DNA from 2 places in the Paenibacillus sp. LBL genome. Region 2 is predicted to be linked to the other one. Evidence: a T-box and tRNA genes for the amino acid it is inferred to sense, from the RefSeq annotation. Region 2 holds a T-box; the other holds one or more tRNA genes.
The links. The T-box of region 2 lies ahead of M2277_RS26580 (valine--tRNA ligase). A T-box ahead of a tRNA ligase gene usually reads a tRNA of that ligase, here a tRNA-Val.
Positions count from the first base shown of each region.

Region 1: it encodes a tRNA-Val, which carries the amino acid that the T-box ahead of M2277_RS26580 (valine--tRNA ligase) is inferred to sense. The anticodon was not compared.

Region 1 is NZ_JARXYU010000007.1:60,047-75,701, forward strand. Features, by position in the region: gene M2277_RS16700 (shikimate kinase) at 1-224, opposite strand, end outside; gene M2277_RS16705 (hypothetical protein) at 444-776, shown strand; gene gndA (NADP-dependent phosphogluconate dehydrogenase) at 799-2,208, opposite strand; gene M2277_RS16715 (hypothetical protein) at 2,407-3,003, opposite strand; gene M2277_RS16720 (DUF1054 domain-containing protein) at 3,268-3,891, shown strand; gene M2277_RS16725 (aminotransferase class I/II-fold pyridoxal phosphate-dependent enzyme) at 4,152-5,627, shown strand; gene M2277_RS16730 (DUF1292 domain-containing protein) at 5,692-6,003, opposite strand; gene M2277_RS16735 (hypothetical protein) at 6,094-6,648, opposite strand; gene M2277_RS16740 (MBL fold metallo-hydrolase) at 6,898-7,635, shown strand; gene M2277_RS16745 (DUF3892 domain-containing protein) at 7,700-7,933, shown strand; gene M2277_RS16750 (GNAT family N-acetyltransferase) at 8,030-8,473, opposite strand; gene M2277_RS16755 (hypothetical protein) at 8,827-9,090, opposite strand; tRNA gene M2277_RS16760 (tRNA-Val) at 9,226-9,298, shown strand; gene M2277_RS31665 (hypothetical protein) at 9,702-10,472, shown strand; gene M2277_RS16770 (hypothetical protein) at 10,750-11,244, opposite strand; gene M2277_RS16775 (DUF5316 family protein) at 11,572-11,781, shown strand; gene M2277_RS16780 (hypothetical protein) at 11,806-11,970, shown strand; gene M2277_RS16785 (hypothetical protein) at 12,078-12,350, opposite strand; gene M2277_RS16790 (hypothetical protein) at 12,340-12,546, opposite strand; gene M2277_RS16795 (cyclic lactone autoinducer peptide) at 12,828-12,968, opposite strand; gene M2277_RS16800 (accessory gene regulator ArgB-like protein) at 12,946-13,494, opposite strand; gene M2277_RS16805 (hypothetical protein) at 13,436-14,113, opposite strand; gene M2277_RS16810 (IclR family transcriptional regulator) at 14,831-15,586, opposite strand.
Region 2 is NZ_JARXYU010000018.1:76,409-92,063, forward strand. Features, by position in the region: gene ccsA (cytochrome c biogenesis protein CcsA) at 1-340, shown strand, start outside; gene M2277_RS26545 (precorrin-2 dehydrogenase/sirohydrochlorin ferrochelatase family protein) at 348-1,004, shown strand; gene hemC (hydroxymethylbilane synthase) at 1,007-1,963, shown strand; gene cobA (uroporphyrinogen-III C-methyltransferase) at 1,968-3,524, shown strand; gene hemB (porphobilinogen synthase) at 3,576-4,577, shown strand; gene hemL (glutamate-1-semialdehyde 2,1-aminomutase) at 4,611-5,906, shown strand; gene M2277_RS26570 (RluA family pseudouridine synthase) at 5,903-6,805, shown strand; gene M2277_RS26575 (LysM peptidoglycan-binding domain-containing protein) at 6,976-8,334, shown strand; T-box leader at 8,579-8,875, shown strand; gene M2277_RS26580 (valine--tRNA ligase) at 8,987-11,656, shown strand; gene M2277_RS26585 (bifunctional folylpolyglutamate synthase/dihydrofolate synthase) at 11,690-13,066, shown strand; gene murC (UDP-N-acetylmuramate--L-alanine ligase) at 13,073-14,449, shown strand; gene M2277_RS26595 (SPOR domain-containing protein) at 14,658-15,655, shown strand, end outside.

The DNA.
Region 1 (15,655 bases), on a different contig from region 2:
ACAATTCCCTTCCGGAGCAGAACACTGCGAAGTGCAGCAGATTCCGCTTCACGGAAATAAGACTCTCCATCTGCCTCAAACATCTCGGGGATGGTTCTTCCATCCAGCTTCTCGATTTCGGTATCCAAATCTATTAGCGTATATCCAAGCGAATCTGCCACGAGGCGTCCTACGGTCGACTTCCCCGTGCCCATCATCCCGATCAGAATGATGTTCTTACCCATCTTATCCAAGTATCACACCCCATTTGCTGCTTCACTGTAAAGGTTGTTCATATCATACCACAGCCCCAAATCTTTCGACAATGGACCTGACTCTCTAAATCCTACATCTGCAGCAGGCAAAACTCCTATTTTAGCGAGTCTATCTCGTTCACTTGGATCATATAATCATTACAAGAATACCAGACTCACCAGACTCAAAGAAAGGAGTGAACCTCATCCATGTCTTTCCATCCGACCGGTCTGACCTCCTCGTCCATACGCATCCGCCGAATACTCGACCCATCCTATCCCTTATGTCGTGAAGACGTGATCTGGGTGCTTCATTTTGTGCAAAAAAAAGTGGCTCTGAAGGATCCGGCGCTGCTGGATCTTTCAAAGCCACGGTTACTGCAAAATTTCAACAGTTATAGCGAAGCTGCGCTGCTCTTGCTCGGAAGCGGAAACCACGTCCACACAAAGAGCGACGACATTCGCACCTGTCTGTTAGAAGCCATGCACGGACTCGCTGAGCTGCAGGAAGCGATCTCCCCTTCTCAAGCCAGCACCGATTGACCTCTGTCCTACATCTGAGGTTTTAGTCCATCCAGTTGTAGTGGAACGTTCCTTCTTTGTCCACACGTTTGAAGGTGTGAGCGCCGAAGTAATCACGCTGTGCCTGCAGCAGGTTTGCTGGCAGGTTTGCTGTGCGGTAGCTGTCGTAGTAGGCAAGCGCACTGGAGAAACCAGGAACCGGAATACCCAGGGACACCGCGGAAGCGACAACTTTACGCCATGCATCTTGATAGGTTTCGATAATATCGGTAAAGAACGGATCCAGCAGAAGGTTCTTCAGCTCAGGATTGTTCTCATATGCATCGGTGATGTTTTGCAGGAAACGGGAACGGATAATGCAGCCGCCGCGCCAAATTTTAGCGAGGTTGCCGTACTGCAGGTTCCAGCCGTACTCGTCGGAAGCGACACGAAGCTGTGCGAAGCCTTGGGCGTAAGATACGATCTTACTTGCAAACAGCGCTTTGCGCACATTTTCAATGAACTCGGCTTTGTCGCCGTCAAATGCAGCCGTTTTAGGACCGTTCAGGATTTTGCTTGCTGCTACGCGCTCTTCTTTCATGGCGGACAGGAAGCGGGAGAATACGGATTCCGTAATCATGGACAATGGCACGCCCAGATCCAGCGAGCTTTGGCTTGTCCATTTGCCTGTTCCTTTTTGACCAGCCGTGTCCAGAATAACGTCAACCATCGGCTTGCCGGTTTCTTCGTCGTATTTGGAGAAAATATCAGCTGTAATCTCGATCAGATAGCTGTCGAGTTCGCCCTGGTTCCACTCCGTAAAGATTCCATGAAGATCCTTCGCATCCAGACCCAATACGTCTTTGAGCAGTTGGTAAGCTTCGCAGATCAGCTGCATATCGCCATACTCGATACCGTTGTGAACCATTTTTACATAATGGCCGGCACCGTCTGGTCCGATATATGTACAGCATGGTTCTTCGTTAATTTTAGCCGAGATGGCTGTCAGAATAGGTTCAACCAGCTTGTATGCACTTTCTTGTCCACCCGGCATGATGGAAGGGCCTTTCAGCGCACCCTCTTCACCACCGGAAACGCCAGCACCGATAAAGTTGAAGCCTTGTTCAGCCAGTTCCTTGCTGCGGCGCTGGGTATCAGGGAAATAAGCGTTACCACCGTCGATAATAATATCACCTTGATCCAAATGTGGAATCAGCTGTTCAATGGTAGCGTCAGTAGCTTGTCCCGCTTGAACCATGATCAGGATTTTACGAGGAGTTTCAAGGGAATCCACGAATTCTTCAATCGTAAACGTCCCCTTCACTTGCTTGCCTTCGGTTTCCTTCAGCATATCTTCCGTTTTTTGCGGAGAGCGGTTATATACGGAAACGGTGAAGCCTTTGCTTTCGATGTTCAGGGCCAGGTTTTTACCCATTACAGCAAGGCCAATGACACCGATTTGTTGTTTTGACATCTGGTTCTCCATCCTTTGCTCCAATATATTTTTAAACAACCCATCCCTATCCGAGATGATTTGCAATAATCTTATATTAACGTTTTTCATTTGACAAGTGAACCCCTGTCACAAAATCAGAACACGCGCGAAAACACCCCTATTTTGTTTCGGAGTGTTGTTCGTGCTTTAAACTTGTATCTGCGAGTGAAGTCAGGTTTACCACTCCAACCTCATCAGCTCTAAGGAAAGCTCAAGTAATCTTTGCTTGCACGCCTCGACTTTATCCCGGTTCCCCTCTTGCAGCGCTTCATGAAGCTTTTCAAGCTCATCGTCCGTTTCCAGTCTGGACAACAGCAGCCGCTGTTCCCCCACATCCGACTCGAACAACCGCAGCATTTCCTGCTCCGTCATCGGCGTCCCCTTCTGGAATAAAACCCGCTGGCGGTAGCCGGATATTTCCACGAGCCTTATGACCTCACCGAACAAAATATTCTCAATCAATATTTGCCGGTCCTTGAAACGTTTGACGACAGCGTGCCCACGGGTATTCTCGATTAATTTTTCCATCCATTCAGCCAGCTTGGGATCGCGAATCATATAATCACCTACCAGCTTAAATCCGCTGCCCGTGCGTTGAAACCGCAGCTTTACCAGCTTGCGCCCTGTCCGGATTGAAATGACAAACTGCGTATCATTCTCGCTCCAATAAAGCGAATATCCTTCTTGGATCAATTCCTTGATTAGGTCCTGGATATGCCGGCGATCAAACCGGAGCTCCAGGTTGCAATACTCCACTTCCTCGCTCTTATTCACGGCACTCCCTCCTCCGGTTTACTACCGATCACTAGACGACGGTGAAGATTCCCCAATGGCTGCTTTTGACGTTGTCTTATCTATATCTTATACTCCATCTTATGTAACGGTAACTTGGTTTATTGACTATTTTTAACCCACATGAAAATCCGGTGAAGCTTTCGTGGGCGATGCGTGACGTCCATTGGCCTTATGGTATAATAAGTTATTCAAAAGCCGAGTTTAGGTTCTATCTAAATCAACAACAGGGAGGCCATCACATCCATGACGGTTACCGGATTCACAGATAAAGATTTCGAAGTATTCTCCGTTCCCGGGCTTGAAGCCCGTATGGAGGTTCTCATTGAACGGGTAAGACCCAAGCTGGAGACGCTGGGTGCCGAGATAGCGCCTTATGTATCCGCTTTGGCCGGTGAAGAGATGTTTGTGCACGTGGCCAAGCATGCAAGACGCACCGTCAACCCTCCCATCGACACCTGGGTCGCTTGGGCTGCCAGCAAGCGGGGTTACAAAGCTCTGCCCCATTTTCAGGTGGGCATGTTCGGCACACATCTGTTTATTATCTTCGCGGTCATATACGAGAGCCCGAACAAAACCGTGTTTGCAAGCAATTTGGAAGCCAAATTGAAGAAAACAGCGAAGGCACTCCCTAAAAGCTTCTATTGGTCCACGGATCATATGAACCCGGCTGGCACGCCTCATCAGGATATGAATGAGCAGGAGTTCGCCTCACTGATTCATAAGCTGAAGCAGGTGAAAAAATCCGAGGTCTTATGCGGTCTGCAGATTCCGCGCGAGGAAGCCGTCAAGCTGGACGGGGACGAGCTGGTTAAGAAGGTGCAGGAGACGTTTGAGACGCTGCTGCCGCTTTATAAATTGGCATTTTAAGCGAGAAAGCAATCAAAAGGGGAAAGGGCTGCCTGAGCGGCTCTTTTTTTATGGGTGATACTTTAATGAAGGAAAGATGAAGATCTCAAGTTTCCTCCTTAATATGTCTAAAGTTTGAAGGGTTCGTGTACAAAGCAAGAAAAGCCGTACATTCTCCTTGCATTCCCCCTTTATTTTGCTATACTCAATTTTGTTTATATAATAACCGTATTCAACAAATCATATGAAAATACAGACAAGGAAAGGTTGTGACAACGTCCATGGACCACAGTCGTACACCGCTCTTCACCGCACTTAAGGAACACGCGGCCAAAAACCCCGTGCAATTTCACATTCCGGGACATAAGAAGGGCCTCGGCACCGATGCCGAATTTAGGGAATTTATAGGGGATAATGCCTTTTCTATAGATTTGATCAATATTGCGCCGCTTGACGACTTGCATCAGCCTACAGGCGTAATTGAGGAAGCCCAGAAGCTGGCTGCTGACGCATTTGGTGCTGATCATACCTATTTTAGTGTACAAGGGACAAGCGGAGCGATCATGACCATGATCATGTCGGTTTGCTCGCCTGGGGACAAAATCATCGTACCGCGGAATGTTCATAAGTCCGTGCTTTCCGCCATCATTTTTACCGGCGCCAAGCCCGTATTCGTATCGCCTGCCCAGGATCATAATGTAGGGATTGACCACGGGATCACCATCAGCTCGGTTCGGAAAGCGTTAAAACGTCACCCTGACGTAAAAGCTGTATTGGTCATCAACCCGACCTATTTTGGCGTAAGCGCAGATCTGAAAGAAATCGTCGATTTGGCGCACAGCTATAACGTGCCTGTTCTGGTGGATGAGGCGCATGGGGTATTGATTCACTTTCATGAGGAGCTTCCGATGTCGGCTATGGAAGCAGGCGCGGACATGGCAGCGACCAGCGTTCACAAGCTCGGCGGTTCGATGACCCAAAGCTCCGTGCTGAACGTGAATACCAAGAACGGTTACATTAACCCTTACCGCGTACAGACCATCATCAGTATGCTGACAACAACGTCAACTTCCTATATTTTGCTGGCATCGCTGGATACTTCGCGCCGGAGCCTGGCTCTTCATGGCCGTGAGATGGCTGCAAAAACGATTGAGCTGGCACAATATGCACGTGATGAGGTCAATAAGATCGAAGGCTTGTACAGCTTTGGTGAAGAAATTTTAGGCGGTGAAGCAACGTACTCCTTTGATCCAACCAAGCTGACGATCCATGTCCGCCATCTCGGCATTACGGGGTATGAAACCGAGAACTGGCTTCGAGATCACTACAATATTGAAGTAGAGCTCAGCGATATGTACAATATTCTGTGCCTCATTACACCAGGAGACAACCAGGAAACGATCGACATTTTGCTGACGGCGCTCCGTGAGCTTTCGGACGTATACATGCATGTGAATGAAATTAACGAACTGATTGTAAAAACGCCGGAAATTCCGCAATTGTCGCTTATCCCTCGCGATGCTTTCTACGGGGATACCGAGGTTGTTCCTTTCAAGGAATCAGCAGGACGCATTATTGCTGAATTTATTTATGTCTATCCGCCAGGAATTCCGATTCTGCTTCCGGGTGAAGTTATTTCCCAGGAAAACATTGATTACATCATTGATCATGTCGATGTAGGACTTCCGGTTAAAGGTCCTGAGGACCGCAGCATCCAAAATGTGAAGGTCATCGTGGAAACCAATCCGATCTTCTAAATACCTGTACACACAAAAAATCCCGATGCGAGAGGTTCGCACCGGGATTTTCAGTTAAGGCGTACTATTCCTGGTTTGCAGCAGCGACCAGTTCGTTATAAACCGCCTCTACTTCATTCCATTCCTCTTCGTCCTCAATATTGTAAAGAACCATTTCCTCGTTCTCTTCTTCCATACGTAGAATGACGCCGTCCGCTTCCGGATTTTCGCGTTCAAGCAAAAGCGCGTAAAGCTTCTCGCCGACATCAAATGTCTCAACAAGAACCATCTCTACTTCTTTTCCTTCTTCATCCGTCAATGTCAGCACAAACTCTTCATGCTCATGGTCGTGGTCATGACCGCAAGCATCTCCGTGTTCATGTTTGTGTTCACTCATTGAAAAAACCTCACTTCGGTTAAATTATCATACTTTCGTATCGTATCACGGATAGCTTCTTCAGGTCAATTTCCCCAAGGGACGCTCTCATTAGTTAAGTGCAGTGATCACTTTCTCCGCAACTTTCACAAATCCGGTATCCGATTTGACCTTTACATAGAAGCCAACGGAATACTTGCCGGTTGTTTTAAAATCGTACGTAAAATCATAGGTTCTGAACCAGAAGTTATCCTTGCGGTCCTTCACTTCCTGGGACTGGATATCTTTTATATTACCCGAAGGATCCTCGATGGCGACTTTCACTGCATGGATGTCATTGTTCAAGCTGTCTACCTGACTGAATACATTGAACTTCAACTTGCCTTTGTTCACGTTGCCGAATACAGTATCTCCTTTAAACAGAAAAATATGCACATTCGGCTTGATGACTTGAACTTGTCCATTGGAAGAATTCCAATCCACCGCACCGTCAAATTCCCTCACCGGCACATAGGTTTTGCCATCAATTAAATACCCGCCATCTTTTAATTCACGTCCGTTCATCCATACACGAACCCGTTCATTGACGGAATCTGCAAATAAAAGGGTGCTGCTACCCATTAAAGAAAGCACGAGCATACATGCCATCACTTTTTTCCACTTCATTTTATCATTTCCCTCCATTGGCTCATCATGTTGTTATATGTGTATACTACATGTCAAAAAACAAGTTGCGGACAATTTTGCACTTTGTGGTAAAATTTTTTCCTCATGCCTTTCGGCCTGTGCCTATCCTAATTTTCACTGCAATTTCGGGGTGTTTCTATCATAAACTCGGTGTAAATCTACATATAATTCGTTAAAATATACATTAGCTTACTGGACTAACATCATTTCATCAGGAGGTTTCATCCATTGACACTGAAATTGCAAATGCTTGGCACCGGCAGTGCGTTTGCCAAGAACTACTACAACAACAATGCACTGTTCCACGACGGGGATTTCACGCTGCTCATTGATTGCGGTATTACGGCTCCTATGGCACTCCATCAATTAGATCTGACGTTCGATGATTTGGATGCTCTGCTCATCACGCATATCCATGCTGACCATGTTGGCGGTATGGAGGAGCTCGCATTTATTATGAAAATGAAATACAATCGCAAAATCCCGCTCTACATCGCTGAAGCGCTGGTCGAACCGATATGGGAGCATTCTCTCAAGGGCGGATTATACCAGCAAGGACATATCTCCTCCCTGGAGGATGTATTTGACGTTCGTCCCCTGAAACCTGGGGTGAAAGCCGATATCTCTTCGGGAATCTCGGTAGAGCTGATTCATACGCAGCATATTCCAGGGAAGGATAGTTATTCCCTCTATTTGAATGACCGGATTTTTTACAGCGCGGATATGGTGTTTGATCCTGCATTGCTCCACAAGCTGGTGAACGAGCGGGATTGTGAATTTATTCTGCATGAATGCCAGCTGCAGGGTCCCGGCGAGGTTCATACTACGCTTGACGAACTGCTAAGTCTTCCTGAAGAGATTCAGGAGCGTACCTATCTCATGCATTACAGCGATGACGTTAAAGCGTTCATTGGCAAGACCGGCACCATGGAATTTGTAGAGCAGCAGCGGGTATATGAATTGTAGATCAATATATCATGCATAGATTGTAAGGCTTCCCGGGAATACTAAACTCGGGAGGCGATATGATATGGACAATGGACAACAAGAAGTCGTAGGCGTACGCAAAAATGGCGACGGCGACATCATCGAACTTAAGCTGGATAACGGAACTGTCGTTGACTACAAAACAGCTCAACACATGGTCAAAAATAAAGAGATCAAGAACCTGAACGTCTTCCGTGGACGTGACGGCGACGAACACCTTCGTTCCAATGCGGATGGTGATCCCAGCAACAACCTGGACAATCTGCCGACGTTTTAATCAACAAAAAAAAGACCTCGAGTTCAACTCGGGGTCTTTTTATCTATATAACCAATTTGGATGTTCGGCATTTTCGTATAATTAAACCGAAACCGTCTACAGTTCCTTTTTCATACGGACATGGGGAATGCCGGCATCATCAAACGGCTCGTCCGATATCGTCTCATAACCCAGCTTGCGGTAAAATGGCTCTGCCTGCACTTGAGCATCCAGGATGGAATACTGCAGCTTCAATTCACGCGCCTGCGTTTCCAGCGCCATCATCAGTACCCGGCCAATCCCTTTGGAACGAAAAGGCTTGCGAACCGCAATGCGCTGCATTTTGGCGGAATCTTTATTGTAATACGTGATGCGGCCCGTTGCCGCAAACTGCCCTTCGGACTTGATCAGCACATGATGCGCATCCGATTCCAGGTTGTCGTAGTCATCGATCTCCAAGTCAATGGGCACCTTCTGCTCCAGCACGAACACGTCCTTGCGAATATCCAGCGCCTGCTGCAATTGCTCTTCGGTTGATACATTTATGATTTCTGCTGCCATTTCAACACCTCTTTTATGTAGAATCAATTTCTTGTGATTTCTGCAGGTCGAGATATTATACAAAATATTCGTTTTCCTGTATAGTAGAAGCTACTGTCTTCTTGAAAGGAGCGTTGCCTCTATGGGCATGGGAGCTACGATATTTTGGGCGATTATCATAGCCGTCCTGATCATCTACCCCGTCTTTTGGGCTATTAAAAAAGGGTATTCCCGCAAATGGGATGAGGAATAGCATCGGCCGGTATACGACAAACCGCCAGCCTGCCAGCCGGCGGTTTGCTCTGCTCGTTGATCGAGCAAGAGTACGGACCGTTCGCGGAATTCGATCCAGCACGGGTCGTCCTTACAGCTTGTTACGGATTCAGATCGTGTAACGTATCCTCCGAATCCATCGGGGATACCGGCTCCAGTGACCCACTTCCCGGTTTGGAGTATACATCCTGCTCAACAGAACGGCTGTAAACATCAAGCAGCACAGGTGCTGCCGGAGCATGCAGCGGCTCAAGCTGCACCGACGTTCTCTCCGGGATACTGCACCCGCTCCCGAGAGTAGATATTACGATTAATGAAAGAAGCAGCCCTGCTTGTTTGAAACGCTGGGATTTCCCACCTCTCATGCCATTCACGCTCCTCTAATGGAAAAATCATGCTCTATGTAGTGTGAACCGGAACATGATTTTTTATAACGAGAAAACCATTGACAGCCATAATGTCTGCTGGTAATATATGAATTACCTTTTTAAATATTTCATGATCTGTTAGCTCAGCTGGGAGAGCACTATCTTGACAGGGTAGGGGTCAGTGGTTCGAGCCCACTACAGATCATAACTGAAAACCCTTGATGCCGTTGGCGTCAGGGGTTTTCCTATTTTAGAAATATGTCGAACCTTTGTGATTTTTACTGTTACACAAAATTGACCTAAAAAAGCCGATACTCTATGCAATTTAACATGAATCATTGGCCTTTCTAAGTACAACCCCCTCTTGTTCTTAAAACCCAAACTAGTTCCCAACCTTCAATTAATAATTCCTAGCGCAAATAGGAGTTCAATTGTCAACAATCAAATCTGTTTACCTTCCACCACATCATTCCATGAAGTTGTCTGTTTTATAAACCACTTTATTTCAAACAACAGTATATCCCAATTTTAGACATAAATGTTTAGACATTCCTTTTTATTTGTTTTATTATCAATCTACAAAATATACCAAAGGAGAAGTATAACTTATGAAAAGGAAACTATATTATATTATGAGTGTTATCCTCTTATTCGCTCTGATCGTCCCATTATCATCTGTCCAAGCATATACCGGGGGGCTTGCTAATGGTAAGATTGCCGTTATTTATAACTCTGAGCTGGGACCTGAAATTAATAGAACAACGCTAATGACAGACAACAATGAGAATACTTCCTTTTTACTAAAGGCTGGTCAATACTTAGAGATCGATTTAGAAAGTGATTACAACATCTCTGCGTTTCAAATTAAAGCCGATGACAGTGGTTCAAACGGAATGTATTTATCCTTTCATGATTCCAACAAGGCATTGATCTGGACTAGAATAGGTACCCATGGAGGTTGGGCTTACCCTAATGGGGCTGATGGAACCTTTAAAACCATAACAGATAGAAATGAAACAATGCATAACGTAAGATACGTAAAATTTGTTTCTACAAAAGATGTGAATATTAGTGAACTTGATGTATTTGATACTTTCACTCCTCCTTCTGAACCAAATCCTGAACCGGAACCACAGCCGAATGGTGATCGTGCTATTTTAGTAATTACGGTGACAACTGGCTTAGAAAAAGAATATGATCTTCCGATGGCCGATGTTAATGCATTTCTTAATTGGTACGATCTAAGAGATACTGGCTTGGGCCCTGCTAAATTTGCAATTAACAAGTACAACAACAATAAAGGCCCATTTAATAAGAGAACGGATTACGTGATTTTTGATAAAATTCTCCACTTTGAAGTGAATGAGTATTCTTTATAGCTCATACCTGAGAAATAGACCCTACCAAAATTGGCAGGGTCTTTACTTTCGCGAAAAGGCGTTTTTTTCTTCACTTGAAATCGTAAAAAGCCCTAATCGGCATTACGATGTTAGGTTTTTTTTCTTGTTTTTTCACCATGAAAAATGAACATTCCCCTTAATACCGGCTAAAGGAGTACAGCCCCTCAATAATGAAGTACACCACCTTTAATAAGGAAATACAGATTCCAAAATAATAAAAAAACACCCCCATTTAGGGGTGCTTCTCATTAATCCTTTAGTCAAGATGATAATATCCAAAACTTAGCATATATTGTTCCAAGTTTACATATTCATCGGCCTTTACTCTTAAATATAGTGTTGCACCGTCAGGTACATATACATTCCTGATTTTTGATGACCAGTTTGGATTACCTTTTTGAGTGGGCTCAGCAATTAGCAATTCAGATTCTCGACTAGGAGTGTACTGAATTACTATTCCTAATGCTACTGTGTTCTCGGGTCCCAGATTGTTAAGGAATCCATAAGTAAACTGTCCTTTTCCGGTATTATTGGTCCATTTAAACCAATCTTCATCCTCAGCGCTTTGTAAGAACAAATTTAATTCTTGTCCATCATAAATATCTACGGCTTGAGTCTTAGTATCTCCTAAACCTATGACATAAGGAATTACTTCCACTTCATTAACGGGACTATCAGCAAAAACAGATTGCGAAACAGTCATAAGACTTGCAGAAATTAGTAAGATAGAGAACAGTTTTTTCATTTTCAAAGGTATTCCGCCTCTCTTCTAATTATGTAATCGGCCGATTGGTTCTATTGTAACATGATCCCTAAATATTGTAATATAATACATATGATACAATTTAAATACATTTTAATGTAAACTAGTATCTTGAATTGTCGAATAATGACATGTAAAATAAAAACCAGTCTATTGACGCCTATTGATTCTTAACTAATTGCCTATAATACTCAAAATAATGAGCTTTTTCATTTGCAAGACGGGTCTCACTTATTTCCAACATCACCAAAAATAACTTTTGTATATCTGGATGCGTTCTAACTATAAGCCCAAAATGGATGGGAGGAACACGAGATGAATCTGCTTATCATTGCAGGAATTGTTTGTCTCTTGGTTACAGGACTCTTATCTGGAGCATTCACTACAGGAGACCAGCAGAGAGGGAATTTCTATGCTGAATCGAAGGTGAACCGGACTTCTAAAAGGAAAGCAGCCAATTGGTTCTTTTTAGCCGGTGTTTTACTGCTTGCAGTTGGTGGCGCGGTGCATCTTCTGTTACGTTAATACTTTACTTTTAGGAGGGACTTCATGAGTGATTTTGTTAGCAACGAAGATCATGGAATAGAAGTTAAGAGGGTTCAATATGTGCTGATCTCCCTGCTCTCTATTTGTACATTGAGAAGGGTCCCCGCAATCGAAACATTCAGGAACGAAATATATGTTCATTTAATGAAATTGAAAATCTCAGATTAACCTATCTCTATCTATCCAACTCCAGCAGATGATTTTGACGCTGCAGCAGTTTTGGGCATGGGGAGAGCAGAATTGCATCATCCCAACAATGGTTACGGGTGCCTCGCCTATCGAATTTCAATGAGCTGTCCAGAATACGGCACCTCTCTCCATTCCGTTATAGTCAGTAACTCCTCTTCTAGAACAATTAGGCTTTGCATATCCCGCCAGACATTAAACCTAATGTAACCTTGCCGCTCTAATGATTCGATACCTTCCAAAATTTCAACCGCCTTCCGGCCGGTAAGATATTTGAGCAGCCTCAAGGTTGGGACACGGCTGCGATGAGCCTGATAGGTAATCAATATCTTGAGCAGCTTGACCTCCAGATCATGAAGCATGCGAACCCCTTCCTTTCTCATGTCTCCAGGACAGAATGTTGTTTACATTAAATACACGAGGTTGACCTGTTTCCAGGCATGTTGCCCTAATGCGCGAATCCCGAACACTATGGATCTGTATTTTACGCTGGGTGATCTTACCCTTCTGATCCTCGTAAATGATTTCGATGGTTTGTTCCAGGTATTTTTCAAACATTACGCCACCGCCTCTAATAAGAACATTTGTTTGTATTATATGCGAACATTCGTTCTTTATCAATAACAATTTTACCCTGATTATCTTGCAGATAAAATCCACAAATTTGCCGCTGCCTATAGCTCCTTATCCATACTTATACAGCCGCTCAATTGTTTCCTCCCCATCTTCACGCAAAAAGAAATCCGGCACCTAGACGGCACCGGATTTCATCATCATTCATGCAGCTTATCTTAAATTGGAGTCCCTCAGTCCCCTTACTGCACATATCAACACAGCAATTATTTCAGAAGTTCTTCCGGTGTCTCTCCACTGTACACAAATACGGGACTTGCGGTATTAACTACGAATACGGCTACCATCGTCAGAGCAGATGCGATAAATGAAAACAACTGATGCCTAACCTTGCTGATCCATACCATGAGCTTGTCCTCCTTTCCAGTGTACTAAACTGAGCGCCTGGATAAAAAATATGACAGCCAATGTGGGGGACTGAAGTCCAAAATTAAGCATAACGATAAAACAGCTAATCAAGCGAAGTTTATAATAATGTTCCCTCGGTATTCGTGACTGCTTCTCGATTCGGCTGGGAGCAAACATCATAATCAGCAGCAGACTGAGAACGTTCATGACCAGCACCGTGACATGATTGACGTCCACGAAAGATACCAGGGTAAAAAGAACCGTCGTGAAAGCGATGCAACCGGCTCCCGTCTTAAGGTGGAAGCCACCAGAGAATTGCCTCAGCACCGCAAAACCTATCATACTTATAAGGGCCTGCTTCGCATTACCGGTGAAAGCAGAAATGAGCAGCGTGAAGATCACCGTGAGCATCACGTTCAATAGAATAGCAGCGGCGTGCTGTAAAACAGAAATAGAAGAATTATGATCAGGTATCTGTCGTTTTATCACTTCCGCTATCCGCTTTGACAATCCTTCTATGATCATAAGAACCCCGCTCCTCTGTATTGATGGCATAATACAAGAAGATTCCAAACGTTATCCCAAAGAAAAGAAGATGCAGCCATAAACGATTGAGGTAAAACAGAATTGCCATCAACATCAAAACAACGATGATTAACGCAATCAACAGGATATGTTCAGATTTAATGCGCAATTTCTCAAGATCGTATTTAAACCCTATCCGAAACTTATACATGACCCAAGAAATTAATAATCCAGTCGCGCCCGACAATAATTGAAGGATATAACCATTGGCAGGATTGGTCTGAAGTGTGTCAATAGAACCGAAGAAAACGGATAAATAAGCACTCTGAATCAAAGCATACAGCATGTACCCGATGATGGTACAAATAGCCGACCAGATAACAGGAATCTTAATAATGGCTGAGAACAAGAAAACAAAAATCAGCACGGTAATGAGAGGAGCCAGAAAGTCCAGTTGAAGTTCATTTCGCATGATGAAACTTTGTAAGTTGGCAAGGATCATGATCACCAGCGCCTGCCATATGTACTCTTTGGTTTTAAATCTAAGCAATGTCATAATCAGTGAATAAATCGCCAGTGTTTCAAAGGTTGAAAACAACATAAACCAAATGGCTTGCATTCAAAGATTTCCTCCCTATGCCATAAGAAATGGGTTTGATGTGTACTACGCCGCTTCCCGATCTACCCTGATTGCATTGGAAAGTCATAACGCCTTGATCAGATGGTATTCCGACAGTCCATTAGCTTATGGAATCAATCGAGTCATCCTAAAAGAATGCATGTTCTTGGAGTCATCAGAAGGCGGCTGCCACTTCTTATATGTCTGGAAACTCTGTTGGAAAATACAAACAACATCAAACGGTGTTACAGCTCTGGATCAGGTTTAAGAAGTCTTAAACGCAATCGATTCAAAACGCTAAACACCCCTGGGCATCAAAGCACAGCAACGTTAAATTATATCCAGAAAACTAAAACCAAGCCTTAGTTATCAAGTATCCACGACCCTATGAACATGACTAATCCAGAATAACTCTGGTCATTCTATTGCGATCCTGACATCATCATCTAAGTCGATTATATAAGGCCTAATAGGCATAACAACAGGTAATTAAATACAAATGTGGGGGAATCCATGATGGATTAATGAAGTGTGATGAGAAAGAAGGGAGTTAATTAGTTATATCTATATTATATACGAACTTTTGTTCCTGTTCAATTGCTTTGGAGCACTTTAAACCATTTATCTCTGACATCTACCTCCCACGATAAAAAAGGATGTCCCAACATCTTCCAAGATGTTGGGACATCCTTTCTATGAGAGTAGCACAGGTATCGCTTACGGATGATACCCTACCAGATTGGATATATCAGCTGCCGCCTGTAATACTTCCTGAATCCAATCCTCTTTATGCTGATCGATACGATCGCTTGGACCAACCAGACTGATCGAAGCATTCACCTGACCCTCGCTGTCGTATATCGGTGCTGCTATACCCGTTACTCCGACATTCCTCATATTCGAGCTGATCTCATATCCTTGATCCTCAATGCGGCTGATTCGCTCGCGCAGTTCCTTCACACTCTTCATCGAGTGCTCCGTAAATGCAGCCAGCGGCTCGATCATAATCTGCTCCTTCACTCCTTCAGGACTGAATGCCAGTATGACCCGCGAAGCACTCGTGGCATACAAGGGAAACCGGCGGTATGCATCAATAATAAATCGTATGGGCAGCGGAGAATCGATTTTGTCCATATAGATCGCTTCGTTCCCTTCACGCACACATAGACAAACCGATTCTTTGGTTAGCTTGGCAATACGCTCCAGATAAGGCCTTGCAACGCTGACCCAATCATTATTCCGTTTAACCCGGTTTCCAAGCTCCAGACATGTATACCCAAGCGAATACTGCCGTGTCAGCCTATTCTGCTTAATGAACCCTTCACTCTCTAAGGTCGCCAGCATTTTATGTACGGCCCCCTTGGACCATTGCAGCTCCTTGCTAAGCTCGGTAATCCCCCACTCCTTCTGATCGCGGAGAAATAACTTCAGCAATTTGCAGCTTTTTTGTACGGATGTCAACAACTGATCCATCTTTAGCCTCCTATCAGCCACTTCCGTTTTAATATGAGATCGTTTTTGACGCGCTGATTATATGTCAAT
Region 2 (15,655 bases):
CAAGCAGTGGAACGATACGATGCGCCGGCTGCCAAGCCTGGAGAAACTGGATATTTACTCGTATAAAGCGCTGATGGCCGGGACAATTATTTTGGTGGCGTCGCTCATTTTAGCGGCGATGTCGGTGGCAATGGCAGGACGCTGGACCTTGTTTCTGGATATCAAGGTACTGTCTACACTGACGGCACTTGCGATGTATATCGTTTATTTTGTTAAACGCCGTTTATGGAGAAGATCGGGCAGGGAAGCGGCCATATGGGCATTAATCGGGTATGGATTTATCATCCTGAACTTTTTTTTGAATGCGTGGTCCGCTTTCCACAGTTGGTCAGGAGTGTGATGGCAGAATGGCGTATGATGAATACGTACCCGTGCTGTTGAATTGCAGAGGACGTTCATGCTTGATTATCGGCGGTGGCAAGGTGGCGGAGCGCAAAGCACTCACCTTGCTTAATGCCGGGGCAAGCGTACATATTGTAAGCCCTGTATTAAGAAGCGAGGCGCTTCAACGCTTAGCCAAGAGCAAGGTTCTTCAATGGACGGACAGAAAGTACAGGCCCAGTGATTTGGACGGGGCTTTTCTGGTTCACGCTGCAACGGATGATTCCCAGCTCAACATGAAGATTGCAGAGGATGCCGACAGTCTTGGAATATTAGCCAATGTAGCCAGTAACGGCGAGGCCGGAACGTTTATTTATCCGACCGTGATGCGTCGGGGACGGCTTACGCTGGCTATATCCACATCGGGAGCGGGGCCGAAGGTTTCACACGATATTCGTGAGCGGCTGGAAGAACAGTTCGGGCCTGAGTATGAGGACTATTTGGATTTGTTATACAGGATGCGTTCGATGATTAGGGAAGAGGTAGAGTCTGCAGAAGTACGCAGGCGGCTGCTCGACAAGGTATATCGCATGGATGTCCTGAGCGAGATTCGCCGCGGAGGTTACGTACCCTGGAATTCGGACAAAATCAAGCTATGGATCGAGAACAATCAGGAGGAATGAAGATGCGCACAATTGTGGTTGGGAGTAGACAAAGTGCCCTCGCACTGACACAGACGGGACAGGTTATCGATGATTTGAAGCGTTTAGCGAAGGAGCACGGTTTGGATTATGACTTTACCGTCAAGAAAATCGTCACCAAAGGCGACCGCATTCTGGATGTCACCCTCTCCAAAGTAGGCGGCAAGGGGTTGTTTGTTAAAGAAATCGAGCAAGCAATGCTGGACGGGGAAATTGATATGGCTGTTCACAGCATGAAGGATATGCCTTCTGTTCTGCCCGAGGGTCTGGTATCCGGCGCGGTGCCGGCAAGAAAGGACCCTCGTGACTGCTTGATCTCCAAGGAAGGAGCGACGCTGGATGACCTGCCTCAAGGTGCCAAGGTGGGGACGAGCAGTCTGCGTCGTTCCAGTCAGCTTAAGGCATACCGCCCGGACCTGCAGATCGATTGGATTAGGGGAAATATCGATTCCCGTATTCGCAAAATGGAGGAAGGCGAATTTCAGGCCATCATTCTGGCGACCGCAGGCCTCCAGCGCATGGGCTGGGAGGACCGGATCACTTCGCATTTGCCGGTTGAAATCAGTCTGCCTGCCGTAGGCCAAGGCGCACTTGGCATTGAATGCCGTGAAAATGACTCGGAGCTCCTGCATCTGTTGTCACTTTATAACGATGAGGTCACCGCAAGAACCGTTGCGGCTGAACGCAAGTTTCTAAGCGAGCTGAACGGTGGATGCCAAGTGCCTATTGGGGCTTATGCCATCCTGAAGAATGTGGACACAGGAGATTCCCGCGGAGAACAAAACGTTATACAATTAACAGGAATGGTAGGTTCTCCTGACGGCGAGATCATATTGAAGGAAAGCGCGGAAGGAACCGACCCTGAATCGCTCGGAGTGGAAGTAGCTGCAAAGCTGAAAGCCAAAGGAGCGGAGAAGATTCTGGCACAAGTTAGGGGCTGAGGGGATGGCAGGTAAGGTTTATCTGGTGGGAGCAGGTCCGGGCGATGCGCGCCTGATTACGATTAAAGGCAAGGAATGTATTGAAAAGGCGGATGTCGTGGTGTATGACCGATTAGCCAGCCCTCGGTTGCTGCGGTGGACGAAGCCCGGGGCGCAGAAGGTTTATGTGGGCAAGCTTCCGGATCGGCATACGATGAAACAGGAGCAAATCAATCAGCTGCTGGTTGATTTTGCTCTGGAAGGCAAGACGGTTGTCCGCTTAAAGGGCGGTGATCCGACCATCTTCGGAAGAGTGGGCGAAGAAGCGGAGCTGTTGTACCGTCATGGCATTTCCTATGAGATCGTGCCGGGAATTACTTCGGCAATCAGTGTGCCGGCTTATGCAGGCATTCCTGTGACACATCGCGATCATGCCTCCTCCTTATCCATCATTACAGGACATGAGAGTCCGGAGAAGCTGGATCGTATGATTCAGTGGGATAAGGTTACCCATGCAACAGGAACTTTGATTTTTATGATGGGCGTGGCCAAGATCGGTTATATCAGCCGTCAGCTGATCAAGCACGGCAGATCGCCGGAAACGCCAGTGGCTCTTATTAGATGGGGAACCCGTGCAGAGCAAGATACGCTGACGGGAACGCTGGCAGACATTGAGGATAAGGTCAAGGCAGTGAATTTTCAGCCGCCTGCCGTTATTGTGGTTGGGGAGGTTGTGCTTCAGCGGGAGCGACTGAAGTGGGCGGAACGACTGCCTCTGTTCGGGAAGCGGATTCTGGTCACAAGGGCTCGAAGCCAGGCCAGCTCATTGGTGTCGCAAATTGAGGATTTGGGCGGAGAACCCTATGAGTTCCCTGTTATCGAAACGGTAATGCCTTCCTCAGATGAAATACTTGCCGGAATTCAACAAGCGCTGGACAAGCTGCCTATGTATGATTGGGTGTTCTTCACCAGCGTCAACGGGGTGGAGTTTTTCTTCCGTCACTTGAAGGAGAATGGGCGGGATATTCGTTCCTTGGCCGCTGCCCGCATCGTTGCGGTTGGTCCGGCTACAGCTGATGCCCTCGGCAATTACGGCATTACAGCCGAGGTGCTCAAGGAGCGTTTTCAGGCGGAAGGCCTTATTGATGCTTACGGCTCTGAGCTCCAGCCAGGTCAGCATGTGCTGCTGCCTCGCGGGGATTTAGGACGCAGGTGGCTGCCGGAGAAGCTGGCGGATATGGGACTGCACGTGACCGAAGCCGTGACCTATGAGAACGTGCTGTGCGGGGAAGACGATGAGGAACTGCTGAAGCTGCTTCAGGAGGGCGGCATCCATGCGGTTACGTTCACCAGTTCTTCTACGGTCACAAATCTGTTCCAGTTGTTGAAGCGAATGGGCGTAGCGCATCCTGCCGACTTGCTGAAACAATCGGCAATTGCTTGCATTGGTCCATTGACTGCTCAGACGGCTGAGGAAGCGGGACTGTCCGTATCGCTTCTTGCCGAAGAAGCGACTGTGGATAGTCTGGTAAGTGCCCTATGTGCCTGGAACGAGGACGATCCACGGCGTGCTTCGCCATAATATTCTTTTTATATACATGAACAAAAGTACATCACTTGGAGGTATTACGCCATGAGTTTTCCAATCGTACGCCATCGCCGGCTGCGTCAAAATGCCGGCATTCGCAGCATGGTTCGCGAGACCGTGCTTCATGCAGAGGATCTGGTTCAGCCGATCTTCGTAACCTACGGAAGCGGCATTAAAAACGAAATTTCGTCGATGCCGGGAGTCTATCATTTTTCTCTGGACACCTTGAAAGAGGAAGTGGATGAAATCGCAGGGTTAGGCATACCTGCCGTGCTTCTGTTCGGTATACCTGAAACCAAGGACAGCGTAGGCACATCCGGTTTTGCGGAAGACGGTATTGTTCAAGAGGCTACTCGTCTCATAAAGGCGTGGTACCCGGATCTTTTGGTCATAGCGGACACCTGCTTATGCGAATTTACCGACCACGGCCACTGCGGCATGGTGCATACCTTCGAACGTGACGGGCACACCTGCGGCGATGTGTTGAATGATGAATCGCTGGAGCTGCTCGTACGAACGGCGGTATCCCAGGCCAAAGCTGGCGCCGACATCATTGCGCCATCCAATATGATGGACGGTTTTGTGCAGGCGATCCGTGCGGGGCTTGATGATGCCGGATTCTATAACGTGCCGATCATGTCCTATTCGGTTAAATACGCCTCGGCCTTTTACGGGCCGTTCCGCGAAGCGGCCGATTCTGCTCCGCAGTTTGGTGACCGGAAGACCTATCAGATGGATCCGGCCAATGTGAGGGAAGCCCTTCGCGAGGCAGAAACGGACGTGCTGGAAGGTGCGGATATGCTGATGGTGAAGCCTGCGATGGCTTATCTGGACGTGGTCAGATTGCTCAGAGACCAGTTCGACCTGCCGATTGTAGCCTACAACGTTAGCGGCGAGTATTCCATGATCAAGGCGGCTGCCCAGCAGGGATGGATCAGTGAGCAGGCGATTGTGATGGAGCTGCTTACAGGAATGAAGCGCGCCGGTGCGGATATTATCATTACGTATTTCTCGAAGGATGCGGCACGCTGGATGCGCAGCCTGTAACCATTAACGATTAAAGAGTAAGGAGTGCATAATATGAGCCAAGATTTTCGGAAAGAAGATTTGTCGCGTTCTGCTTTTGAGGAAGCCAAGCAATATATTCCCGGTGGCGTGAACAGTCCGGTACGTGCGTTTAAGTCTGTGGGTTTAACACCGATTTATATCGAGCGTGGAGAGGGCTGCCGGGTATATGACATTGACGGTAACAGCTTTATCGATTACGTGGGTTCCTGGGGGCCGCTTATTATGGGTCATGCCCATCCTGAGGTCGTTGATGCCCTGCAGGAGACGGCGGCAAAGGGTACAAGCTTCGGTGCTCCGACACTGTTGGAAACCGAGATGGCTAAACTTGTCTGTGAGCGAGTTCCGTCGATCGAGGTTGTACGGATGGTGAACTCCGGTACGGAAGCGACGATGAGCGCTATCCGTCTGGCGCGTGGTTACACTGGACGCAGCAAAATCATCAAATTCGAGGGCTCCTATCACGGTCACGCCGATAGCCTCCTCATCAAAGCCGGATCTGGAATTGCAACCCTCGGCCTGCCTGATAGTCCAGGCGTACCGGAAAGCGTGGCTGTTAGCACGATTGCGGTTCCGTATAACGACCTTGAATCGGTCCAGCTTGCTTTTGAACGGTTTGGCGAAGAGATCGCAGCTGTAATCGTTGAGCCGGTAGCAGGCAATATGGGCGTAGTTCCTCCTCTTCCAGGATTTCTGGAAGGCTTGCGCAAGGTGACCTCCGATTACGGCAGTGTGCTTATTTTTGATGAGGTGATGACGGGATTCCGGGTCGATTTGAATTGTGCTCAGGGACGGTATGGTGTCACACCGGATATGACATGCCTGGGCAAAGTGATCGGCGGCGGCTTGCCCGTCGGTGCTTACGGGGGCAAGCGTGAACTGATGGACCAGATTGCTCCGGCAGGACCAATCTATCAGGCGGGAACGCTGAGCGGAAATCCGCTGGCCATGGCTGCCGGTTACACTACCTTGAAGCTGTTGACGCCGGCAGTCTATGAGCAGCTGGAGGAACGGGGCGCCCGGCTTCAGGCCGGACTCGAGTCCAATGCAAAGGAGTTCGGTATCCCGTTGTCCGTTAATCGGATAGGCTCCATGGTATGTCCTTTCTTTACGAATACGCCAGTGGTGAATTTCGATACGGCCAAGACGAGTGATCTGGATATGTTCCGCCGATATTTTGCGGCCATGGTTCAAGAGGGAGTCAGCGTTCCTCCTTCCCAGTTCGAGGGCATGTTCATTTCGGCAGCCCATACGGTGGAGGATATCGATGCCACCATTGAAGCGAACCGCAGCGCCTTCAAGAGCCTATGAGTTACAAGGGGAACTGGAGTAAAAGGGGCGAATGGCTGGAGCTGACACCTGGCAAGGTGCTGTTGAGCCAGCCGGATCGGGAACAGGCCGCTGCCAAGTGGCTTCTCGAGACGTTCGGAATGCCCGAGAAGCTGTATCGCAAGCTGCGCCATGAGCAAGGGATACAATGGAGAGGGGACCGGCTTCGGCTGGTCCTTTTTCCTTATCGCGATTACGGCATCGAACCGAGATGGCAGGAACTGCACGTATTGCATGAGGATGAGTTCTGTCTCGTCGTGAACAAACCGGCCGGTATGGCCGTCCACCCCGATCAGGAGAGCGAGGAAACAACGCTGAATCATGTTGTAGCCGCTTATTACGAAGCAGAGGGGATTCATACGGCGGTCCGGCATATTCATCGTCTGGATAAGGATACAACCGGTCCTGTGCTGTATGCCAAGAATGAATACGCGCAGCTGAAGCTTGATGAAGCGATGCGAGAGAAGAAAATTGTGCGGATTTATGCTGCTATCGTACAGGGCAGGGTAGGACAGGAGCTTAAAGTGATCGACCTGCCGATCGGCAAGGACCGTTATCACTCAAGCCGCCGTAGAGTGTCATTAACCGGCCAGGCTGCCATAACGCATATTCTCTCCTCTGAAGTATACCCGAGGGCCAGCTTGTTGAATATCAGTCTTGAAACCGGTCGTACGCATCAAATCCGGGTTCACCTTAGTCATATGGGACATCCGCTCCTGGGAGATTCCTTGTATGGGGGACCGGCACTGTTTTCGCGCCAGGCGCTGCATGGTGAACGCTTGCTGTTTCATCATCCTCTAACAGGTGAGAGGGTCGAGGTACAGGCCCCATGGCCTCAGGACATGATGGAATTAAGAGAGTTAATCATAGAGGGATTCTGACGGTAGAGGATTTTGCAAAATCCTGAATAAATCTGTAACTTTCACGCAACAATTCGCAAAAAAGTCATGCTCTCCTGTTTTCGGCATATAGATAAATTGAGTGGCGAAACTTAGGCTCATGCCGTGATAACAGATCACGGATAGTATATGCCAAAAAGGAGGACATTCCCGTGTTTGACCAGTCCTACGGATTGCGGTTTGATATTTACGAGCGTATTAATTTAACGGAAGATTTGCCGGGAATCGAAGAATTGGAAGAGGCGGAGTTGATCCCGCACATTCAGGTGATCAGCCAGCAGGATCAGGCCACACTTCGGGGGCATCTGCTTCTCGCAGGCCTGTATAAAGGTGACACTGAAGCAGGAGAAACCGAGCCGCTCGAGCACTGGATTCCGGTCGAGATCACGGTTCCGCTGAACCGGGTATCTTCTTTGGATGACATCGCAGTTGAGATTGAGAATTTTGATGTAGATTTGCTATCCAAGCGCAGCTTGAATATTACAGGGGTTCTTTCTCTCAAAGGAATTCAGGCGGCGGCACCGGGTTCCCGGGATCAGGTATGGGCCAATGAGGAATTCACAGTGGTACATGCTCCTGAAACGCCTAATTTCTATTCGAACGGCGAGCAGCAGTTTGCTGCCAATCCGTATGAGCAGCTGCAAGGCGGAGGAGCTGGTGAAGATACAAATTCGGCTTCACCTCCCTATTTTAACGAAACTCAGCCTAGGGCCAACGTGTCGGGGACGGATGCGCGCACACAGCAGTATTTAGCATCCTGGGCGGAGTATGAGAATCAAATTCAGGATGCGGAAGAGCCAGCTGGCGCTGAAGGCTTCTCCAGTGATCAGGAAGCCCGGGACACCGTCGAATATGCCTTACATAATGAGACGGAAACGATCCCTCAGGCAGCTGAGCCTGAGCCGTCTATTCCAAGTGTATGGCAATTCGAGCGGGTAACGCCTCAGCCGGAGACGGTTCAGGAAGAACCGGCAGCAGATTTCCCAGGCATTGTTGAACGCAAAGGCGAAGAAGTGGAAGCCGTACCGGTGCTGGAATCATCGGAAACGGAAGAAGCTCAGCCTGTTTTTGCCGAGGGGGCAGAGGCTTCAGAGGATATAGCCGAGGAAATCTCCGCTAAACCCGAGGAGGTCACGACGAAGCCGGAGCTGAAAGTTGCCTTCAGTACAAAGAACAGCACCACAAGTACTTCGGGCGTAGGTTTCTCTTCATTGCTTCAATCGAGCAGAACGGTGCAGGATCAGGACCAAGCCGCTCGGGACGAGGAAGAAGAAGCCGAAGAGCTGGTGGAGTCCGCTGCGTCCGAGGATGTGGAGTGGAAAAGTCTCTTCCTTGGCAACCGACATGAGGAAACTCCATTCCGCAAGGTACGGATGTGCATTGTTCAGCGTGAGGAGACACTTGATCTGATTGCGGAGCGCTATCAACTGACGCCGCGGGAACTTTTGTTATACAACCGCATGTCTGAACAGAATGTCGAAGAAGGCCAGGTCTTATACATTCCCCAGTAATCGAGGGGGTTCATCGAGCAAGAAGAAAGCGGGTCAAGGTGGGAAATCCTTGGTCTGCTTTTTTGTTGTACAGAAACAGGATGGAAGCAAATGAGGGAGCTAACACGGAAGTATTTTCAGGTAAGTCATATTATTTGGATTGGACAGGTATGATGTTTAAATTCTTCGGAAACACTCGAAATATTGACTATATGCAACAACCACGGTATATTTGAATAGTATATGTACAGGTATTCCAAAAGCTAGAACAACGTTGAACGGGAAGAGTAGGAAGGTATGGCCTTCAGAGAGCGGAATTGCTACCCAGCGCTGTGAGATTCCGCAGGAACCAGCTTGCCGAAGTCGCCCCGGAGTTGCGGACTTGAGTTAGAGTAGGGATCGTTTACTACCCTGGTTAGGGTTCGCCGGCCGCAGCCGTTATCTGCGTAAAGTGTCGTGCTTGACGCTCCTTCATGTTCTTCACGGGAGGACAACGGTTGATAAACAATCGTAAGCACGAAACAAAGGTGGTACCGCGAGAGAACAGTCTTTCGTCCTTTGAGGACGAGGGGCTTTTTTTGTTTCATGCCAAAAATGCTATCATGGGCCGCTTCTCAAGGCTAAAACATTTCTGGTTGGCAAAACTGATTAACAGTGACGGAGGTACGAAAATATGGATCAAAAACAAAACCAATCCCAGTTAGAAATGCCAACGACGTATGATCCGAAGGCAGCCGAGCAAAAATGGTATCCGTACTGGAAGGAAGGCGGCTTCTTTGAAGCTGGCAAACGTCCGGACGCGGAGCCTTACACGATTGTGATTCCTCCTCCTAACGTTACGGGAATGCTTCATATCGGCCATGCTCTTGACTTCACGCTGCAGGATATTCTCATTCGCGTGAAGCGGATGCAGGGATATGATGCGCTCTGGCTGCCTGGTTCTGACCATGCGGGCATTGCAACTCAAACGAAGGTGGAGCAGAAGCTTCGCGAGGAAGGTGTTACCCGTTACGATCTGGGACGTGAGAAGTTCCTGGAGAAGGTATGGGAATGGAAGGATCTGTACGCGAATACGATCCGGGATCAATGGTCCAAGATCGGCCTGTCGCTGGATTATTCCAGAGAGCGTTTCACGCTGGACGAAGGTTTGTCGGAAGCGGTTCGCGAGGTGTTTGTTAAGCTCTATGACAAAGGCCTTATCTACCGCGGCAAACGTATCATTAACTGGGATCCGGCCGCGCGTACGGCATTGTCCGATATTGAGGTGGAGTACAAAGAGGTCAATGGAAATTTGTACCATTTGCAATATCCGCTAAAAGACGGCAGCGGCTTCATTACCGTAGCTACGACTCGTCCAGAGACGATGCTCGGTGATACAGCGGTAGCTGTTCATCCGGAAGACGAGCGGTATAAAGACATGATTGGCAAAACGCTGGTACTGCCGATTGTCGGCCGGGAAATCCCGGTTATTGCCGATGAGTATGTGGAGAAGGATTTTGGCAGCGGAGCCGTTAAAATTACGCCTTCGCATGATCCGAACGATTTTGAGATGGGACAGCGACATAACCTGCCGCAAATTACGGTGATGGATGAGTCCGGTACGATGAACGAGTTTGCCGGCAAGTACCAAGGTCTTGACCGCAGCGAATGCCGCAAGCAAATCGTGAATGACATGAAGGAATCGGGTGTATTGCTTCGAGTTGAAGATCACGTGCATCAGGTTGGTCACAGTGAAAGAACCGGCGCGGTGGTTGAGCCTTACCTGTCCACGCAATGGTTTGTTAACATGCAGCCGCTGGCACAGGCAGCCGTAGAGGCGCAGAAATCCGGCAAGGGCGTTAACTTTGTGCCTGACCGGTTTGAGCGAACCTACCTGCACTGGATGGAGAATGTACGCGACTGGTGTATCTCTCGTCAATTATGGTGGGGCCACCGGATTCCGGCATGGTATTCCGAGTCCACCGGTGAAGTGGTTGTTGCCATGAATGAAGAGGAAGCGCGTGCGAAGCTTGGCAAGGATGATCTGAGACAGGATGAGGATGTGCTGGATACCTGGTTCAGCTCGGCGCTCTGGCCGTTCTCGACCATGGGCTGGCCGGATCTGGACAGCGAGGATTTCAAACGTTATTATCCGACCAACGTTCTCGTAACAGGTTACGACATTATTCCGTTCTGGGTATCACGGATGATCTTCCAGGGGCTCGAATTTACGGATCAAATGCCGTTCAAGGATACCCTGATTCATGGCCTGGTTCGGGATAGCGAAGGCCGCAAGATGTCCAAGTCGCTTGGCAACGGCATCGACCCGCTTGAAGTTATAGAGCAGTACGGCGCAGACGCCATGCGTTATATGATCTCAACGGGCAGCACGCCGGGTCAGGATCTTCGTTTCCGCTGGGAACGCGTGGAGCAGGCTCGTAACTTTGCGAACAAAATATGGAATGCATCGCGTTTTGCGCTCATGAATTTGGAAGGCTTCACCGCCGCAGATATCGACATTTCCGGTGAGCTGGGAACGGCGGATCGGTGGATTTTGCACCGCCTGAACGAAACTTCCCGCGACATTACGCGTCTAATTGATGCCTACGAATTTGGCGAAACCGGTCGACTGCTCTACAATTTCATCTGGGATGATCTCTGCGACTGGTATATTGAGTTTGCGAAGCTGTCCCTGTACGGGGAAGATCAAGCGGCCAAGAAAAAGACGCAATCGGTGCTTGCTTATGTTCTGGACCGCACGATGCGTCTAATCCATCCGTTCATGCCGTTCATCTCCGAGGAGATCTGGCAGCATCTGCCGCATGAGGGAGAGACGGTTATGCTGGCTTCATGGCCGACCTATGATCCGGCATTCGAGAACACGGAAGCCGTTACCGAAATGAACCTGCTCATGGATGTTATCCGCGCTGTACGTAACATCCGGGCGGAAGTGAACGTACCGATGAGCAAAAAAGTTGAATTGCAACTAAAACCGGTGAGCGGGCAAATCGCCAGCATCATCGATCGCAATGCGGATTATATCCGCCGCTTCTGCAACACGTCGGAGTATCAATCCTCACTTGAGCTGACGGCGCCAGATAAAGCCATGACCGCCGTGGTTACAGGGGTTGACATGTATTTGCCACTCTCTGGTTTGATTGATATCGCTCAAGAAATCACGCGTCTGGAGAAAGAAATTCAGCACTTGAACAGTGAAGTCGAGCGTGTGGAGAAGAAGCTGAACAATCCTGGCTTCGTGTCGAAAGCACCCGAGAAGGTGATTGAAGAAGAACGCGCGAAGCTTGCGGATTACTCAGACAAACGCAGTAAAGTTATTGCACGCATCGAAGAATTGAGAGGCTGAAGCAAGATGAATCTGGACCAGAAGGTGAGAGCGATGGGTGATCAATCGGCAGCTGCAGTGGCGGCTCCGTTCCAAACCTATGAGGAAGCGGTGGCTTGGATTAATGGGCTGATTCCGTTTGGAATCCGCCCTGGCATGGATAGAATTCTGCGATTGATGGAGCTGCTTGGCCATCCGGAGCGTCGTTTAAAATTTATTCACGTGGCTGGAACGAACGGTAAAGGCTCGACGTGCGCTTTTTTAACAAAAGTGCTGCTTCAAGGGGGATTCACGGTAGGTACCTATACCTCTCCCTATATTACGAAGTTTACCAATCGGTTTCAGTTTAACGGCGAGGACATACCGGAACAGACGCTGCTTGAGCTCGCTAATCGACTGCAGCCGCTTGTGGCTGAAGTAACAGAGACGGGGCTGGGGTCGCCTACGATGTTTGAGGTGTCCACGGCACTAGCGATACTGTATTATGGCGAGGTTGTTTATCCGGACGTCGTGGTATGGGAGACGGGGCTTGGCGGTCGGCTTGATGTGACCAATATTGTTCACCCTATCATCTCGGTGATCACGAACATCGGAATGGATCATACCGACGTATTGGGCGATACCATTCAGGAGATCACCAGGGAGAAGGCGGGCATTATCAAGCCTGGAGTCCCTGTGGTGAGTACGGTAACTCAGCCGGAAGCCGTCGAAATTTTGAAGGAAACGGCGGAGAAAAACCGCACAAGCCTGTATCTCGTCAATGATCAATTCTCTTATGCACGATTGCATGGGGATGAGGAAAGTCAGGTCTTCCATTTCCACGGACCGTTTCGGGATATGGATCTTGCCATCTCGATGCTGGGTGAGCACCAATGTGCCAATGCCGCGCTTGCCATGATGACACTGGAAGTGCTTCGTCAGTATATGGCCTTTATCGTGGATGAGGAAGAATTGCGTACCGGGTTTAAAGAGACTTTCTGGGCGGGAAGACTGGAACAGGTGTTGTCTTCTCCAAGAATTGTTCTCGATGGCGCGCATAACCCCGAAGGGGCTGAATCCTTGGCTAAAAGCCTGCCGCAGATCTATAAGTACCGGAAACTGAACTTAATGATGGGAATACTGGCAAATAAGCATCATGAATCGTATTTGCAGCATATACTGCCAATAGTGGATACGCTTATCCTGACTGAACCGGATTTCCGGAAGAAACTGGACGCCAAGGCGCTTGGTGACATCGTAGAGCAGGTAAGGGAGAAATATGCCAAACACACACTGCAAATCATCATAGAACCAAATTGGAAAAACGCACTTGAAGAGTTGAAGTCACGGACGGAAGCGGAGGATCTTGGGGTGGTGTCGGGCACGTTGTACCTGATTGCCGACGTGCGTTCCAACCTCCTGGGCCTTTCCGATTCTGAAAAAGGTTGGTGATATCTGTTGAATACATCAGAACATGTTCATTTTATCGGAATTGGCGGCTACGGGATGAGCGCCATTGCACGAGTCATGCTGGAGATGGGTTACAAAGTCACGGGTTCTGACGTGGCATCGCAAGAATTGACAGAAAAGCTGGCGGCCAAGGGCGCCAAAATATACATTGGACATACCGCAGAGCAAGTCCAGGGTGCAGACCTTGTGGTTTACTCAACGGCTTTGTCCAAAGACAATGTGGAGCGGGTGGAAGCCGAGAAGCTGAACATTCCTGTTCTGCACCGTGCGCAGATGCTGGCACGTCTTTTGAACGAACGAAAAGGGGTTGCGGTAGCAGGCGCACACGGCAAGACAACTACCTCGTCCATGATTGCGCTTGTGATGGAGGAATGCGGTGTTGATCCGACGTTTATCATCGGCGGGGAAATTATGAACGTTGGCACGAATGCCAAAGCCGGTGAGGGCGAGCATGTGGTGGCCGAAGCGGATGAGAGCGACGGTTCATTCCTTCAATATCATCCGTGGCTGGGCGTTGTACTGAATATAGAGGCTGATCATCTGGAGAACTATGAGGGGGATTTCAATCGCCTTAAGGCTGCTTATGTGCAGTTCCTCAGCCAGATCAAGCCAGACGGCACGGCCGTGGTCTGCGCGGATGACCATAACATTCAGGCCATCTTGCCTGATCTCAAGTGTAACGTAACGACATACGGCATTCATTCGGATGCGGAGTATACGGCAACCAACCTGGTGCTGGGAGACCGGCAAGTTAGCTTCATGATGCTTCATAACGGAATGGAGCTTGGGACTGTGGAGCTGTCCGTACCAGGTAAACATAATGTCTACAATGCAATGGCGACGGTGATTTGCTGCTTGAAGGGCGGAATCTCGTTTGAAGCGATTGTAGAGGCTATCGTCAAATTCAATGGAGCCAAACGCCGCTTCCAGGTGCTTGGCGAAGCAGATGGCATTCTGGTAATTGACGATTACGCGCATCACCCGACGGAGATAGAGGCAACGATCAGTGCTGCAAAAGCTACGGGTAAACGGATTATCGCCGTATTCCAGCCGCAGCGGTACTCGCGGACCTTTTTCCTTCTGGATGCGTTTAGCCGCGCGTTTAGTGAAGCGGATGAAGTGATCATTACCGACATTTATTCACCTGCCGGCGAGAAGCAGATCGAGGGTATCAGCTCTGGAAAATTGGTGGAGCTGATTGTCCAGAACAGCAATGCGGGTGCTCGTTATTTGCCTACCAAGGAAGACGTCTTGAACGATCTCAAAGACCGTGTGAAGGAAGGCGATCTTGTGCTCACGATGGGCGCAGGCGATATATGGAAGGTTGGAGCTGCCTTGGCAGATTCCATTAAAGGCAAGAAGTGATTTATCTTTGTTGCGCACAATCTCTTGCTGCTTCACCGCATCAGGGGATTGCTCAGTTGTCTGAGTGAAGGCACGGCTGTATGTCGTACTTTGAAGCGGGCTAATCGGGATTATCTCCTGATTAGCCCGTTTGTTTTATCTGCACACTCATAAGTTGCCAAGCTTGATCATATAGCTAGGTGTAGAAGGACAAGTGAGGTGTGTGGATATGAACAAAGCACGGATGACGATTCGTTTCGATCACGATCCGCCCAAGGATCGGAGCAAAGAACCTTTGCATGAGGAACGCGATTTGAGTCAAAGGGTTTCATTAGGACACAAGGATCAAGTCTATGATCCCAATCTTTCCAAACAGGATCACCTCCGCATTGTACCGCCACTGCAGGAAGAGGAGGACGGGCATGCCTTCGACGTAAACGATCAAGACTGGCGGCAATCGCGTAATAACCGGACCAAGGGGCGACTGGCTGAGGAGAGACGACGGCTCGATCATTCAAACAGCTGGTATCAGAGTGATACCCCTGAGTATACAGATACATATCCGGAACTGGATGAGGATCTCCACCATCCCCACGAGCACGATTATTCCGGGGGGCGGGACGGCGGGACGAATAATTCCAACTGGGATCTTGGACCGGAATCCGGTCTATATGATTCTCCTGCCGATGATTACGGTTATTATCGTTCGCGCAAACCAACGTCCTTCTGGAAGATGGCTGTTTCTGTGTCCGCAGCTGTTATTACGGGTTTGTTGTTCGGATACATGGTCTTGTCCATGTTTAACGGCGGGAGCGCGGGAGAGGACACGGTTTCCGAGCAGATTGAAGGTAATGACGTAGTCAATCAAACACCGACTGATCCATCCGAAGGAACGGTGACGCCCTTGTCGTCTGATCTGCCCCAAACGGCGCTTCAATTCCCGGGGCAAGCCTTCTATATGCTCCAATACGGCGTATTCAGCACGCCGGAGCGGGCGGAGCAAGCGAAGGGGGAATTGCTGCAATCGGGCATTGCAGCGGGAGGGGACCTGGATGAGGAGAACCGCGTTTATGCAGGCATCTCACCGGACCGCGAGCAGGCCAAGCTGCTCAGCAATCAGTTGAAGGCTGAAGGCGTTGAATTATATGTAAGAGAGATATCGCTGCCTCAATTAGAGTCTGCCTCTTTTAGCGGTGAAGAGCAGACGTTGACGGACTATTTTACGAT